3 regions of the Kitasatospora sp. NPDC127121 genome follow, and region 3 is predicted to be linked to each of the others. Evidence: riboswitches for the same ligand, from Rfam matches in the RefSeq annotation. Region 3 holds a riboswitch; each other region holds the start of a gene.
What was found. Region 3 has a riboswitch for cyclic di-AMP ahead of ACFVHI_RS04015 (M23 family metallopeptidase). Riboswitches for the same ligand answer to the same signal wherever they lie in the genome.
Positions count from the first base shown of each region.

Region 1: it holds a riboswitch for cyclic di-AMP, as region 3 does, so the genes downstream of both, ACFVHI_RS34540 (transglycosylase family protein) here and ACFVHI_RS04015 (M23 family metallopeptidase) in region 3, are expected to answer to the same signal.
Region 2: it holds a riboswitch for cyclic di-AMP, as region 3 does, so the genes downstream of both, ACFVHI_RS07100 (NlpC/P60 family protein) here and ACFVHI_RS04015 (M23 family metallopeptidase) in region 3, are expected to answer to the same signal.

Region 1 is NZ_JBHXTQ010000113.1:7,126-11,328, forward strand. Features, by position in the region: gene eno (phosphopyruvate hydratase) at 1-1,152, opposite strand, end outside; gene ACFVHI_RS34540 (transglycosylase family protein) at 1,420-2,337, opposite strand; cyclic di-AMP (ydaO/yuaA leader) riboswitch at 2,343-2,510, opposite strand; gene ACFVHI_RS34545 (cytochrome P450) at 2,721-4,013, opposite strand.
Region 2 is NZ_JBHXTQ010000008.1:36,872-41,074, forward strand. Features, by position in the region: gene ACFVHI_RS07095 (C40 family peptidase) at 1-95, opposite strand, end outside; gene ACFVHI_RS07100 (NlpC/P60 family protein) at 323-1,468, opposite strand; cyclic di-AMP (ydaO/yuaA leader) riboswitch at 1,479-1,628, opposite strand; gene ACFVHI_RS07105 (NlpC/P60 family protein) at 1,967-3,001, opposite strand; gene ACFVHI_RS07110 (NYN domain-containing protein) at 3,202-4,203, opposite strand, start outside.
Region 3 is NZ_JBHXTQ010000003.1:171,199-175,401, reverse strand. Features, by position in the region: gene ACFVHI_RS04025 (GNAT family N-acetyltransferase) at 1-127, opposite strand, end outside; gene ACFVHI_RS04020 (hypothetical protein) at 170-1,180, shown strand; gene ACFVHI_RS04015 (M23 family metallopeptidase) at 1,242-2,075, opposite strand; cyclic di-AMP (ydaO/yuaA leader) riboswitch at 2,088-2,246, opposite strand; gene ACFVHI_RS04010 (alpha/beta fold hydrolase) at 2,535-3,416, shown strand; gene ACFVHI_RS04005 (TetR/AcrR family transcriptional regulator) at 3,533-4,102, shown strand.

The DNA of each region.
Region 1 (4,203 bases), on a different contig from region 3:
CTGGCCGCAGTTGGTGGCGACGGCCAGGTCGGCGATGGTGACGTCCTCGGTCTCGCCGGAGCGGTGCGACATCATGCAGCGGTAGCCGTTGCGCTGGGCCAGCTCGACGGCGTCCAGGGTCTCGGTCAGCGAGCCGATCTGGTTCACCTTCACCAGCAGCGCGTTGGCGGTGCCGGTCTCGATGCCCCTGGCCAGGCGGGCCGGGTTGGTGACGAACAGGTCGTCGCCGACCAGCTGGACCTTGTCGCCCAGCTTGACGGTCATGGCCTTCCAGCCGTCCCAGTCCGACTCGTCCAGCGGGTCCTCGATGGAGACCAGCGGGTAGGAGTCGACCAGCTCGGCGTAGTACTCGATGAGCTCGGCGGCGGAGATGGCCTTGCCCTCGAACTGGTAGGCGCCGTCCTCGTAGAACTCGGACGCGGCGACGTCCAGGGCGAGCGCGATGTCGCGGCCGGGCACGTAGCCGGCCTTCTGGATGGCCTCGGTGATGAGGTCCAGGGCCTCGCGGTTGCTGTCCAGGTTCGGCGCGAAGCCGCCCTCGTCGCCGAGGCCGGTGGACAGGCCGCGCTCCTTCAGCACGCCCTTGAGGGTGTGGTAGACCTCGACGCCCCAGCGGACGGCCTCGGAGAAGGACTCCGCGCCGATCGGGGCGATCATGAACTCCTGGATGTCGACGTTGGAGTCCGCGTGCGAACCGCCGTTGAGGATGTTCATCATCGGAACGGGCAGCACGTGCGCGTTCGGGCCGCCCAGGTAGCGGAACAGCGGCAGGTCGCTGGCCTCGGAGGCGGCGTGCGCCACGGCCAGCGAGACGCCCAGGATCGCGTTGGCGCCGAGCGAGGACTTGTCCGGGGTGGCGTCCAGGTCGAGCATGGCCTGGTCGATCAGGCGCTGCTCGGTGGCGTCGTAGCCGACGAGCTCCGGGCCGATCTGCTCGATGACGGCCAGGACGGCCTTCTCCACGCCCTTGCCGAAGTAGCGGTTCTTGTCACCGTCGCGCAGCTCCAGCGCCTCGAAGGCGCCGGTGGAGGCACCCGACGGGACAGCGGCACGACCGGTGCTGCCGTCGTCGAGGCCGACCTCGACCTCGACCGTGGGGTTGCCACGCGAGTCGAGAATCTCACGGGCTACGACGACATCGATGGACGGCACGAGGCATCTCCTTGCGGAAGCAGGGTCCGGCTGACGTTGGGTGCTGCCGGCGGGACGATTGCGGAGTCGTTACGACCAGAGCCTAACCGCCCCGGCCCCCGGGGCCGCGCTGGCCTCGGTCCCGTCTCAGCGTGTGGCCCGGCTACCCACCAGTAGTTCACCTGCTTGCCCGATCGAAGCGGGCGAATACGGGGGAATGCGGGCGAAGGGGGACGGCGCCCGTCCCCCTTCGCCCGCAGGGCGCGGGCCGCTCAGGGCCCGGGCCGCTCAGCCGAGGTGCAGCACCTGGCCGGGCATGATCAGGTTGGGGTTGCCGCCGACGGTGCCGCGGTTGCCGTCGTACACCGACTGCCAGCCGCCGGACACGCCCTGGGCGGCGGCGATCGTCGACAGCGTGTCGCCGGCCCGGACGGTGTAGTCGTGACCGCCCTGCGCGGCGGCGGGCTGCGCGGCCGGGGCGGACTGTGCGGGCTGCACGGCGCGGGGCGCGTACTGCGGCTGGGCGGCGGGCTGGCCCGCGTACTGCTGGTAGACGCTCTGGTGGCTGGTCCAGTACCAGGCGCCGTTGTTCTGGTACCAGTACACCTTCGCGTCGGCGTCCCAGCCGGCCTTGCCGGAGAAGCCCTGGGTCTGCGGCTGCGTCTGCTGCGGGGCCTGCTGGACGGGCTGCTGGGCGGCCGGCTTCGGGGCGGCCTGCTGGACCGGCTGCTGGGCGGGCTTCGGGGTCTGCGCCTGCTGGGTCGGCTTGGCGGCGGGCTGCTTGGCGGGCTTGGCATCCGTGGAGGTGTCCACGGAGGCCGGGGCGCCGCCCTTGCTCAGACCGGCCTTCTGGGAGCAGACGGGCCAGGCGCCCGGGCCCTGCGAGGCCAGCACCTTCTCGGCGACCGAGATCTGCTGTGCCTTGCTGGCCTGGTTGGCCTGCGGGGCGTAGGAGGTGCCGCCGTACGCCTTCCAGGTGCTGGACGTGAACTGCAGGCCGCCGGAGAAGCCGTTGCCGGTGTTGATGCTCCAGTTGCCGCCGCTCTCGCACTGGGCGACGGCGTCCCAGGTGGAGGCCGGGGCGGCGGAGGCGCCGGTGGCGGTGAGGAGCGGCATCGCGAGTCCGACGCCGGCCACACCGGCGACGGCGATGGCCTTCTCGGTCTGGGTGCGACGACGGTGGCGGCCAGTTCCAACGAACAGCATGACGAGGTCCCTCTCCGCACGCCTGCGAGGTGAGCTGTCGGGTTCGGACCGGGAGGTGGCCCGGCCGCCGAAAGCGGAAACGATTCCGCTCGGGCGGCTTCACCCCAAGCCGTTGGGGAACGGCAACAAACCTGGTTCCCCCGCCCCTGCCCAGGGTCTGGTCGGTTTCCCGTGACGCGGCGGGCAGGATTCGGCGTTCCGCGCACGAGGTCCGCAGCTGCGAACTCCAGGGAGAGTAGACAGATCATCAGACCAATAACAAGCTCATATCACCGATATCACACACAAATTACGGCGCGTGGTCAATCGCCTACCAACGGCGGCGGTATGTCCGGATTAATGCGGGTTCAGACCTGGCTCCACGACGAGCTGGAGACGTGCCGTCAGCGTGTCGGAGCGTCGGCCGGCGTGACCGGCGCGTGCGGAGAGCGGTCCTCCGGAGTGAATTCGACCGGGAGTTCCCGCAGGCCACGCATGATCAGGCCGCCCCGCCAGCGCAGGTTCTCCGGGTTTTCCGCGAGCCGCAGGTCCGGCAGCCGGGAAAGCAGCGTGGTCAGTGCGCTCCGCCCCTCCAGGCGGGCCAGCGGAGCGCCGATGCAGTAGTGGATCCCGTGGCCGAAACCCAGGTGCGGATTGTCCGTGCGGGCCAGGTCCAGGGTGTTCTCGTCCGCGAACCTGGCCGGATCGCGATCCGCCGCGGCCAGCACCACCAGCACCGGATCGCCCACCGGGATGTCCACCCCGCCGATCGACAGCGGCCGCGTCGCGAAGCGCCACGTCGCCATCTCCACCGGCCCGTCGTAGCGCAGGAGTTCCTCGATCCCGGTGTCCAGCAGCGCCGTCTCGCCGCGCACCACCGACTCCTGCAGCAGCCTGCGCTGCTCCGGGTTGCGCAGCAGCGCGTACGTGCCGTTGCCGATCAGGTTGACGGTCGTCTCGAACCCCGCGAACAGGAGGATGAACGCCATCGCGGCGGCCTCGTTCTCGTTCAGGTGCTCGCCGTGGTCGCTCGCCCGGATCAGGCCCGAGATCAGGTCCTCGCCCGGATCCGCCCGCTTGCGGTGGATCAGCTCCAGCAGGTACGCCCGCATCCGCTTCACCGCCCGCCCCACGCCGCCGCGTTGGCCGCCGCCGTGCCGGATCATCATCCCGGCCCAGTCCCGGAAGTCGTCCTGGTCCTCGGCCGGGACGCCCAGCAGGTCGCAGATCGCGTAGATGGGGAGCGGGAACGCGAACTCGTGGATCAGGTCCGCCGAACCGCGCTGCGCGAAGCCGTCGATCAGCCGGTCCGTGAGTTGCTGCACCCGCGGCTCGAACTCCGCCACCCGGCGCGGCGTGAACGCCTTCGACACCAGCCGGCGCAGCCGGGTGTGGTCCGGCGGGTCGATGTTCAGCAGATGCGTCATCAAGTCCGCCTGGCGCTCCCCCGGAATTCCCACCCGCCCGGTGCGGTGCGCCTGCTCGCTGTGGTGCGCCGGGTTCTTCGACAGCCTGCTGTCCGCCAGCGCCTGCCGCGCGTCCGCGTAGCGGGTCACCAACCAGGCCTCCACCCCGCTCGGCAGCGTCGTGCGGTGCACCGGGGCGTGCTCGCGCAACCAGGCGTAGGCGGGGTACGGATCGGTGGCGAACTCCCAGGTGAAGAGCTGCGGGGCGGCGGGGTCGGGCTGCACTGGCATGCGTCGACCGTATCCGGTGGGTCGGGGCCGCACCGCCTCCGGCGACCCCGACCGGCGGGGCCGGATCGTCAACACCCGACGGACGGCCCGCCAACGCTCCGTGGACGCCTCGTGGACGGTCCGTGGACAGCTCTTGGACAGCTCTTGGCCGGGCGGCGGGCGTGACCCTGGTCACCTGAGGGGTAATCCC
Region 2 (4,203 bases), on a different contig from region 3:
GCGCTGCCGCCCGCCGTCACGCCCAGGGCGGTGGTGGCGGCCGCGGTCAGCACCAGCGCACGGGCGAGCAGTTGGGGACGACGGTGCACGGGCATGGCGGCAGCGGCTCCGATCCGGCGGTGGGGCCCCGCCGCCGCACCAACGCGGGCGGCCCTGGAAGCGGAGTCCGGTGGCAGACGTTAGCGAGTCCGGGCAACCGAGTCCAAACCCCTGCCAACCCGAATATTTGACCCGTAATCGGACATCAGTCCGAGGCGCCGGAAAAGCCGCAGGCCCGGCCTTCCGTGGTGGAAGGCCGGGCCTGGGAGGGCCTGCGCGGGGATCAGACCCGCACGATGGAGGTCAGCGGCATGTTGCCGACCGCCTCGTAGCGGACCGACGCGCCGGGCTTGGGCGCGTGCAGCACCTGGCCGTTGCCGGCGTAGATGCCGACGTGGTGGGCGTCCCCGTAGAAGATCAGCAGGTCGCCGGGCTGGGCCTGGGAGAGGTCGGTGCCGATCCGGGTACCGGCGTGGGCCTGCTCCTGCGAGGTGCGCGGCAGCGCCACGTCGACCTGGTTGAACGCCCAGACCATCAGGCCCGAGCAGTCGAAGGAGCCGGGGCCGGAGGCGCCGTAGACGTACGGGCTGCCGATCTTGGAGGCGGCGATGGACAGCGCCGCGGCGCCGCGCGAGCTGCCGGCGCTCGGCTTGGTGACCGGCGCGGCGGGGGCCTGCGACGCGCTCAGGTCGGTGCGGCTGTTGTCGCGGGAGGAGCGGTCGGCGGCCTGCTGGGCCGCCGCCTGCTGCTGGGCGGCCTTCGCGGCGGCGTCGGCCTTCGCCTTGGCCTCGGCGGCGGCCTTCTCCTCGGCCGCGCGGATCGCCTGGCGCTCCTGCTCGGACAGGGTGTTGAAGAGGTCCTGCGCGGCCTTGAGCTTGCCCTGGACCTCGTCCTTGGCGCTCTTCAGCTGCTGGGTGGTGGTCTCCATCTCGGCGAGCTTGCCCTGGGCCTCGGAGCGCACCTGGTCGAGCTTGCGCTGCTCGTCCTGGAGCTGCTTGAGCTGGCCCTTCTGGGTGCCGCCGGCCTGGTTCAGCGTGTCGGCCTGGCTCAGGAAGGTGTCCGGGCTGGCGGAGAACATCAGCTGGACGGTCTGCGATATGCCGCCGTTGCGGTACTGCTCGCCGGCGATCTCGGCCAGGCCGCCCTGAAGGTCGGTCACCTGCCCCTGCTGCCGCGCCACCTGGTCCTGGAGGTCGGTGACCTGCTTCTGCAGCTGCTGCTGCTTCTCCTGGGCGGCGTTGAGCTTCTCGGTCGCGACCTCGGCCTGCTCGTTGAGCTGGTCGACCTGCTCCTTGACCTGGTCCTTGGTCGGCTGCGGGTCGGCGTGGGCGCCGGACTGCGCGGACAGCGCGACGGCCGCGGCGGCGAAGCCGGTCATGATCGAGACCCGGGTGCGACTAGCGGGCTTGGGACGACGATGGGACGCCACGAAGGCGGACTCCTTCTTCCTACGCCGTCTACCGGGTGAGCTGACGGGTTCGGGCCGGAAGCGTGCCCTACGACGCCTCACGGCCGTTCCACCGGCCGACCTGGCGCCGATTCACCCCGGAGGAACGTGGTTCCCCGGCTCCGTTCGACAGCACCCCCGACTGCTGGGCTCCCCGTCGGGCAGGCACTGGGCCCGCCCCGCTGCGTCACGAACTCGACGGAAACCACCGCCGTCACCCTGGCTGGGCGATCGGGAGTGCGGTGGTTCGGGGCACGACCCTAGTAACTGAACCGTGATCCGTTCAAATCCTTGTCAGAAAAAAGACGGAAGAAGACCAAAGTTCTTTTGTGAATATGACACATAGTGATCACCGTCGTACGCAAAGCTGATCAGTCTTCACCGGGGACTCGCGCGGCGGACAAAACCCGAACGCCACCCCCGGTCGGGGGGTGGCGTGGATCACAGGCCCGGACGGGGCCCTTCGGGCGTGTCGGGCCGTCAGACCCGGCGGATCGTGTTGATCGGCATCGCGTCGACCTTCATCACCCTCACCACGTCGCCGGTGTGCGGCGCGTGCACCACCATGCCGTTGCCGATGTACATCCCGACGTGGTGCCGGTCGGGGCCGTAGATGACCAGGTCGCCCGGCTGGGCCTGGTCCAGCGTGACCTTGGTGCCGACGTTGCCCTGCTCCTGCGAGGTACGCGGCAGCGAGACGCCGGCCTGACCGTACGCCCAGACCATCAGGCCCGAGCAGTCGAAGGTGGTCGAGCCGGTGGCACCCCACACGTACGGCGAGCCCTGCTTGCTCATCGCCTTGGCGACGGCCACGCCCGCGTAGCCGCCGGCCTGCGGGAGGCTGCCGAGGTCGGCGCGGTCGCTGCCGCGCGAGGCGCGGTCGTCCTGCTGCTGCTGGGCCCGCAGCGCGGCGCGGTCGGAGGCGCTGAGCGAGTTCAGCAGGTCCTGCGCGGCCTTGAGCTTCTGGTTGACGTCCGTCTTGGCCTGGTTCAGGTCCTTGGTGGTGGAGTCGAGCGAGGCCAGGACGGCGGCGGCCTCGGACTTCTCCTGGTCCAGCCGGCGCTGCTGGTCCAGCAGCCCCTTGAGCGCCTCGGACTCGCTGGCGCTGGCCTGCTGGGCGCTGGACGCCTTCTCCAGGTAGCCGGACGGGTCCGAGGAGAGCATCAGCTGGACGGACGGGTCGATGCCGCCGGTGCGGTACTGCTCGCCCGCCACGCCGGCCAGGCCGGTCTGGAGCTGGGTCATCTCGTCCTGGCTGCGGGCCACCTTGTCCTGCAGTTGGTCGGACTGCTTGCGGAGCTGGTCGGCCCGCTCCTTGGCGCCGTTGTACTTCTCCGCCGCCTGCTCCTGGTCCTGCTGGAGCTGGTCGATCTGCGCCTTGACGTCGCTCTTGCTGGGCTGGGGCGCGGCGTGCGCGGCGACCTGCGCGGAGAGGGCGACCGCGGTCGCCGCGGCAGCGGTGAGCACGGAGACCCGGGCACGGCTCGGCTGCTTGGGACGGCGGTGGGAGGCCAAGGGAATTGCTCCTTCTTCCATCGGCCTCACCCGATCAGGTGAGAATCCGGAAAATAGGTTTGACGCCACACCCTAGGGAAGATCCACGGGTTTTGCCACTCCCCCGAAGGCGTGAACTCCACTTCCCCCGCAGGCTTCACCGGATGTGCACACCGCCGCAAACCGGGCGCTGACCAGGCGTCATTCCGTCGCGGCAGCCGTCAGGGCCGCGCCAGCCGGTTCAGCAGCAGAACGGAGGCCACGGGGCGCGCGCCCGCCTTCCGCACGCCCTCCGCGACCTCCCGGTCGGTGGACACCACCACCACCGGACGCCCCTGCGGCTCGGCCCGCACCAGACGGCGGATCAGCTCGTCCGCGGTCTCGCCGGTCCGGCTGAACCGCACCCGCACCCCCCGCGGTGGCGCCATGATCACCGGAACGTCCAGGTCCTGCCCGTCGAACACGCAGGTGACCTCCGCCTGCGTGCGCTGGGCCAGCATCGCCAGCCCGCCCAGCAGCCGGATCCGCTGCTGCTCCAGCGGAAGCGTCGGATAGCCCGTCTTGGTCACGTTGTAGCCGTCCACCACCAGGTGCACCTGCGGGATCGCCAGCAGCTGGTCCAGCAGCGCCGGATCGTCGTCGGCCAGACCGCGCCGGGCCACGTCGTGCGGCGAGGCCGCCCCCGGCACCACCGCCTCCACCAGGTCCCCCGGCCGGATCTGGGAGACCGGCAGCGCCAGCTCCCGCTGGAGCCCCTGCGCCGACTGCAGCACCGTGTCCAGCAGCAGCCGCAGCCGCATGTCCTCGACGCTGCGGCCCTCGCGGGCCGACCGGCGGCCCTGCTCGGCCGCCGTCTCCAGCTCGCCGACCCGGTGCCGCAGCCGCCGCGCCTCGGACTCCGCGGCGCCGCGCTCGACGGCCGCCTGCGCCCTCGCGGCCTCCAGCTCGGCGGTCAGCCGCCTGGTCTCGGCCTGCGCCCGGCGGGTGTCGCTCTCCAGCGAGCGCACCTTCTTCCGCAGCGACTCGGCCTCCCGGCGGACGTCCTCGGACTCCGCACGCTGCCGCTCCAGGTCCGCCCGGGCGGCGGACCGCAGCTCGGCGAGCTCCGCCTGCAGCTTCTCCACCAGCCGGGTGGCCTCGGCGGCCGCGCCCTCGGCGCCGGCCCGCTCGGCCTCCTCCCCGGCCTCGGCCACCAGCCGGCTCCAGCCGGCCGACCGCACCAG
Region 3 (4,203 bases):
GCTCGAAGGGGAGGTAGCGGGTGACCTCCGGGTCGCCGAACAGCCCGTGCAGCGCGTCCACGTCGCCGGGGGTGTGGTGATACTCGCGGATGGCCAGCCGGGGGCCGGTGAGTCGTACGGGGACCATGGCAGCCGACCCTACTCCCGGCCAGCGGTTACCGTTCGAGCTATGAACGACGAAGACCTGCGGCTCGCCCCGCGCACCAGGGCCGCCGACCTGCTCGCCTGGGCGGCGGAAGAGGACCGCACCCCGGTGGCCGAAGCGCCGCTGCGCGCGGTGCTGGCCCTGCTGGAGCTGGGCGAGGGCAGGATGCACGACGGCTGGCCCGAACTGACCTCGAACGCGGTGGAGCACCTGCTGTACGAACGGCTCTACCTGTACGTCCAACCCGAACCGGAGGCGGACCCGTTCGCGTACGGCGCCGCCGTCCGGCTGCTGACCGACCACCAGCGGGCCGCCAAGCGGCTCAACGCCAAGCGCCAGGAGCGGCTGCACGCCGAGGCCGAGTGGCAGGGCGAGGTCGCGGCCGGGCTGCTGCGCCGCGCCGACCTGGTGACCTGGCCCCGGCTGTACGCGCTGCTGCTGCACGCGTACGGGGCGGACGTCACGGATCCGGAGGCGGTGCGGGAGTGGCTGACCGGCTTCCGGGAGCTGGCGCAGGAGGAGCGGCTGGCCAGGTTCGCCGCACTGGCGCAGACCGGCTGGCTGGACGAGGTGGACGAGCAGGGCTGGAGCCCGACCCGGGTGATCTCGGTCGGCATGGCCACCGACGGCGCGCGCCGGCTGCTGGAGCAGGGCCTGATGCGGCGCAGCTACCGCAACCTGACCGAGCTGACCGCGCTGGGGCGGCCGATGCCGGACGAACTGGCCGGGGACTTCGGGGCGTTCGAGGAGGCGGCGGTGGAGGCCGCGCTCGACCTGTACGGGGAGTGGACGGTGCCCGGGCTGCCGCGACTGCTGGTGGAGGAGTTCCCGGACCTCGCGCCGGAGCCGGGGCAGGAGGAGATCGACGCGTATCTGGCGGGGCTGGCGCAAGAGGAGTTCGACGCCCGCCTGAAGGAGCTGGCGGGGCCGGCGCAGGAAGAGCCCGACCCGCACCCGGCGGGGCCGGCCGACCCGGCGGACCAGGAAGACCCGGCGGACCAGGAAGACCCGGCGGCGGACCAGGCGCAGGAGTGACGCGGCGAAGCCCCGGCCGCCGGTGCCTTTCGGTTCCGGCGGCCGGGGCTTCGCGGGTGCGTCAGGGGTTGAGGCCGCGCTGCTGGAACCAGGTCTCCGGGTCGACGGGGGCGCCGCCACCGGGGCGGACCTCCACGTGCAGGTGCGCGCCGGTGACGTTGCCGGTGGCGCCGACCTTGCCGATCTGCTGGCCGGAGCCGACCTTGCCGGAGCCCTTGATGATCGAGGAGAGGTGGCAGTACCAGATCTCGGTGCCGTCGGGCAGGGTCTCGACGATCCGGTAGCCGTACGAGCCGGACCAGCCGGCCGAGGTGATGGTGCCCTGGCCGACCGCGTAGACGGGGGTGCCGGTGTCGGCGGCGAAGTCCAGGCCGGTGTGCAGGTGGGCCCAGTAGCGGGCGCTCTGGCCGTAGTGGGCGGTGAGGTGGTAGTCGCGCACCGGCAGGGTGAGGGCGGCGGCCTTGGCCCGCTCGGCCTCCTCGGCGGCCCGCTTGGCCTCGGCCTCCTTCGCGGCGGCCTTGGCCTCCGCCTCCTTCGCGGCCTGGACGCGGGCGTCCTCCTCGGCGGCGGTGCGCTGGCTGTCGGCCTGCAGCTGGATGCGGGCGGCGAGCGCGAGGCCGGGGTCGGCGGAGAGGGCGACCGGGGTTTCGTCCGGGGTCTCGATGGCGGGGGCGGCGGCCGGGGTGGCGGAGGCGAAGCCGGTGGCGCCCAGGGTGGCGGCGACGGCGGTGACGCCGAGCAACGGGGAGGTCCCACGGACCTGACGCGGCATCCGGTGCCGGTTGGTCTCGGCGTCCGGGCCCGCGTACTCGGGGCCGTCCGGGCCGGGGTGGTCGAGGAGCCGGGTACCTGCTGCGAGGCCGGCCGGGTGTGCCGGGGTGTGCGTCGACGCCACGGAGGCGCGCTCCTTTCCTTCCTTCGCGCCTACCGGGTTAGCTGACGGGTTCGGAGCAGGAAGGTCTCCTACGGCCGGGCCGGAGCCCCGCCGATTCACCCCAAGGAACGTGGTTCCCCGGCTCCCTGACCTGCCCGGAGGCCGGTCGGCGGGATTAGGCGACGGCGCACGGTGCCGTCTGGGTACGGCGTTGAGGACCGCGCTGCGTTATCAAACGTTAATCCTAGGAGGCCCTGATTCCAAGCCGTTCGCCCGGGACGACCGGAGACGGACGGGGCACTCTGGGACGCGAAGGGCGTTTTGTCCCCCTTGAGCCCCTTGGGCACGCTTGAACACCATTGACGCCACCTCACGTGATCGGACGTCAACGGACGGCCCTTCATTCAGGCACTCACCGCCGACCTCCCCCGCTCCACAGGGTGCGAAGGCTTGACGGCTAAGGCTATTAGCCTTAGCTTTATGGCTATCGGCAGCACGCCGAAGCCCCGCACCGGCAGCCCCCGGAGGCCCACCATGAACGCCACCAACGCCCCCACCACCCAGTACCTCGACGTCACCGGCGGCCGCCTCGCCTACGACGACACCCGGCAGGGCGACGGCGCCCCCGTCGTGCTGCTCCCCGGAATGCTCGACACCCGCGCCGCCTACCGGCACCTCCACCCGCTGCTGGCCGCCGCCGGCCGCCGGGTCATCACCATGGACCTGCGCGGCTTCGGCGAATCCTCGATCATCTGGGACGACTACTCCCCCGCCGCCATCGCCACCGACGTCCTCGCCCTACTCGACCACCTCGGCATCGACCGCGCCGTCCTGGTCGGCAACTCCTACACCGGCGCGACGGTCGTCAAGGCCGCCGGCGACGCCCCGGAGCGGGTCGCCGGCATCGCCCTGATCGACGCCTTCGTCGAGAACACCCCGCCCGGCGCCCTCATGCGCGGCGCCCTCCGCGCCATGGGCGCCCTGACCGTCCACTCGCCCGCCTTCTGGGGCCTCTACCACCGCAAGCTGGCCTACCCGGGCGCCAAGCCCGCCGACTTCGACACGTACGTGGCCGGACTCGTCGCCGCCATGCGCACCCCCGGCCGCAAGACCGCCACCCGCGGACACGTCGGCGGGGACTCCGCGCCCGTCGGCTGGACCGCGGCCGTCCGCTGCCCCTCGCTCGTCATCATGGGCAGCAAGGACCCCGACTTCCCCAAGCCGGAGGCCGTCGCCGACCGGCAGGCCGCCGCGCTCAACGCGCGGAAGGTCATGATCGACGGATCCGGGCACTACCCGATGGCCGACAACCCGCAGGCCACCGCCGGCGCCCTGCTGCCCTTCCTCGCCGAACTCGCCTGAGCCCCGCCCACCCCGTCCGCCCACGTCAGCCCCGCCCGCCCACACGCCCCGCCACACCACGCCCCGCCCCGCCCCGCCCCGCCACGTACGCCTTCCACCGACGGAGAGCCCACACCATGCCCCGAGTAGGACTCACCCCCGAGCAGGTCGTCGACCACGCCCTCGCCCTCATCGACGAGCAGGGCGCCGACGCCCTCACCCTGGCCGCCGTCGCCGCCCGGGCCGGGGTCGCCACCCCGTCGCTGTACAAGCACGTCAGCGGCGGCCTCACCGAACTGCGGCGGCTCATCGCCGTCCGGGTCACCGAGGAACTCGCCGACCGGCTCGCCGAGGCCGCCGTCGGCCGCAGCGGGGACGACGCCGTCGCCACCGTGCTGCGCGCCTACCACGCGTACGCCACCGAGCACCCGCACCGCTACAACGCCCTCCCCCAGGCCCCGCAGCCGGACGACGACCTCACCCGCGCGGCCGGCCGGCTCGTCGGGGTGATCATCGCCGTCCTGCGGGAGTACGGCCTCGACGGCGCGGAGGCGATCCACGCCGCCCGCACCGTCCGCTCCGTCGCCCACGGCTTCGCCTCCCTCTCCATCGGCGGCGGCTTCCAGCTCGCCGAAGACCTGGCCACCACCCAGAGCCGCCTCATCACCCTCCTCACCACCGGCCTCCGCACCTGGCCCACCCCCTGAGACGCCGGCCACCGCACCGACCGCGGCACGACCCGCCCGGCCTCCCACGACGGCGGAACCACCACCACACCGGGTGAGGCGTGCACGGGAAGTCGGACCCG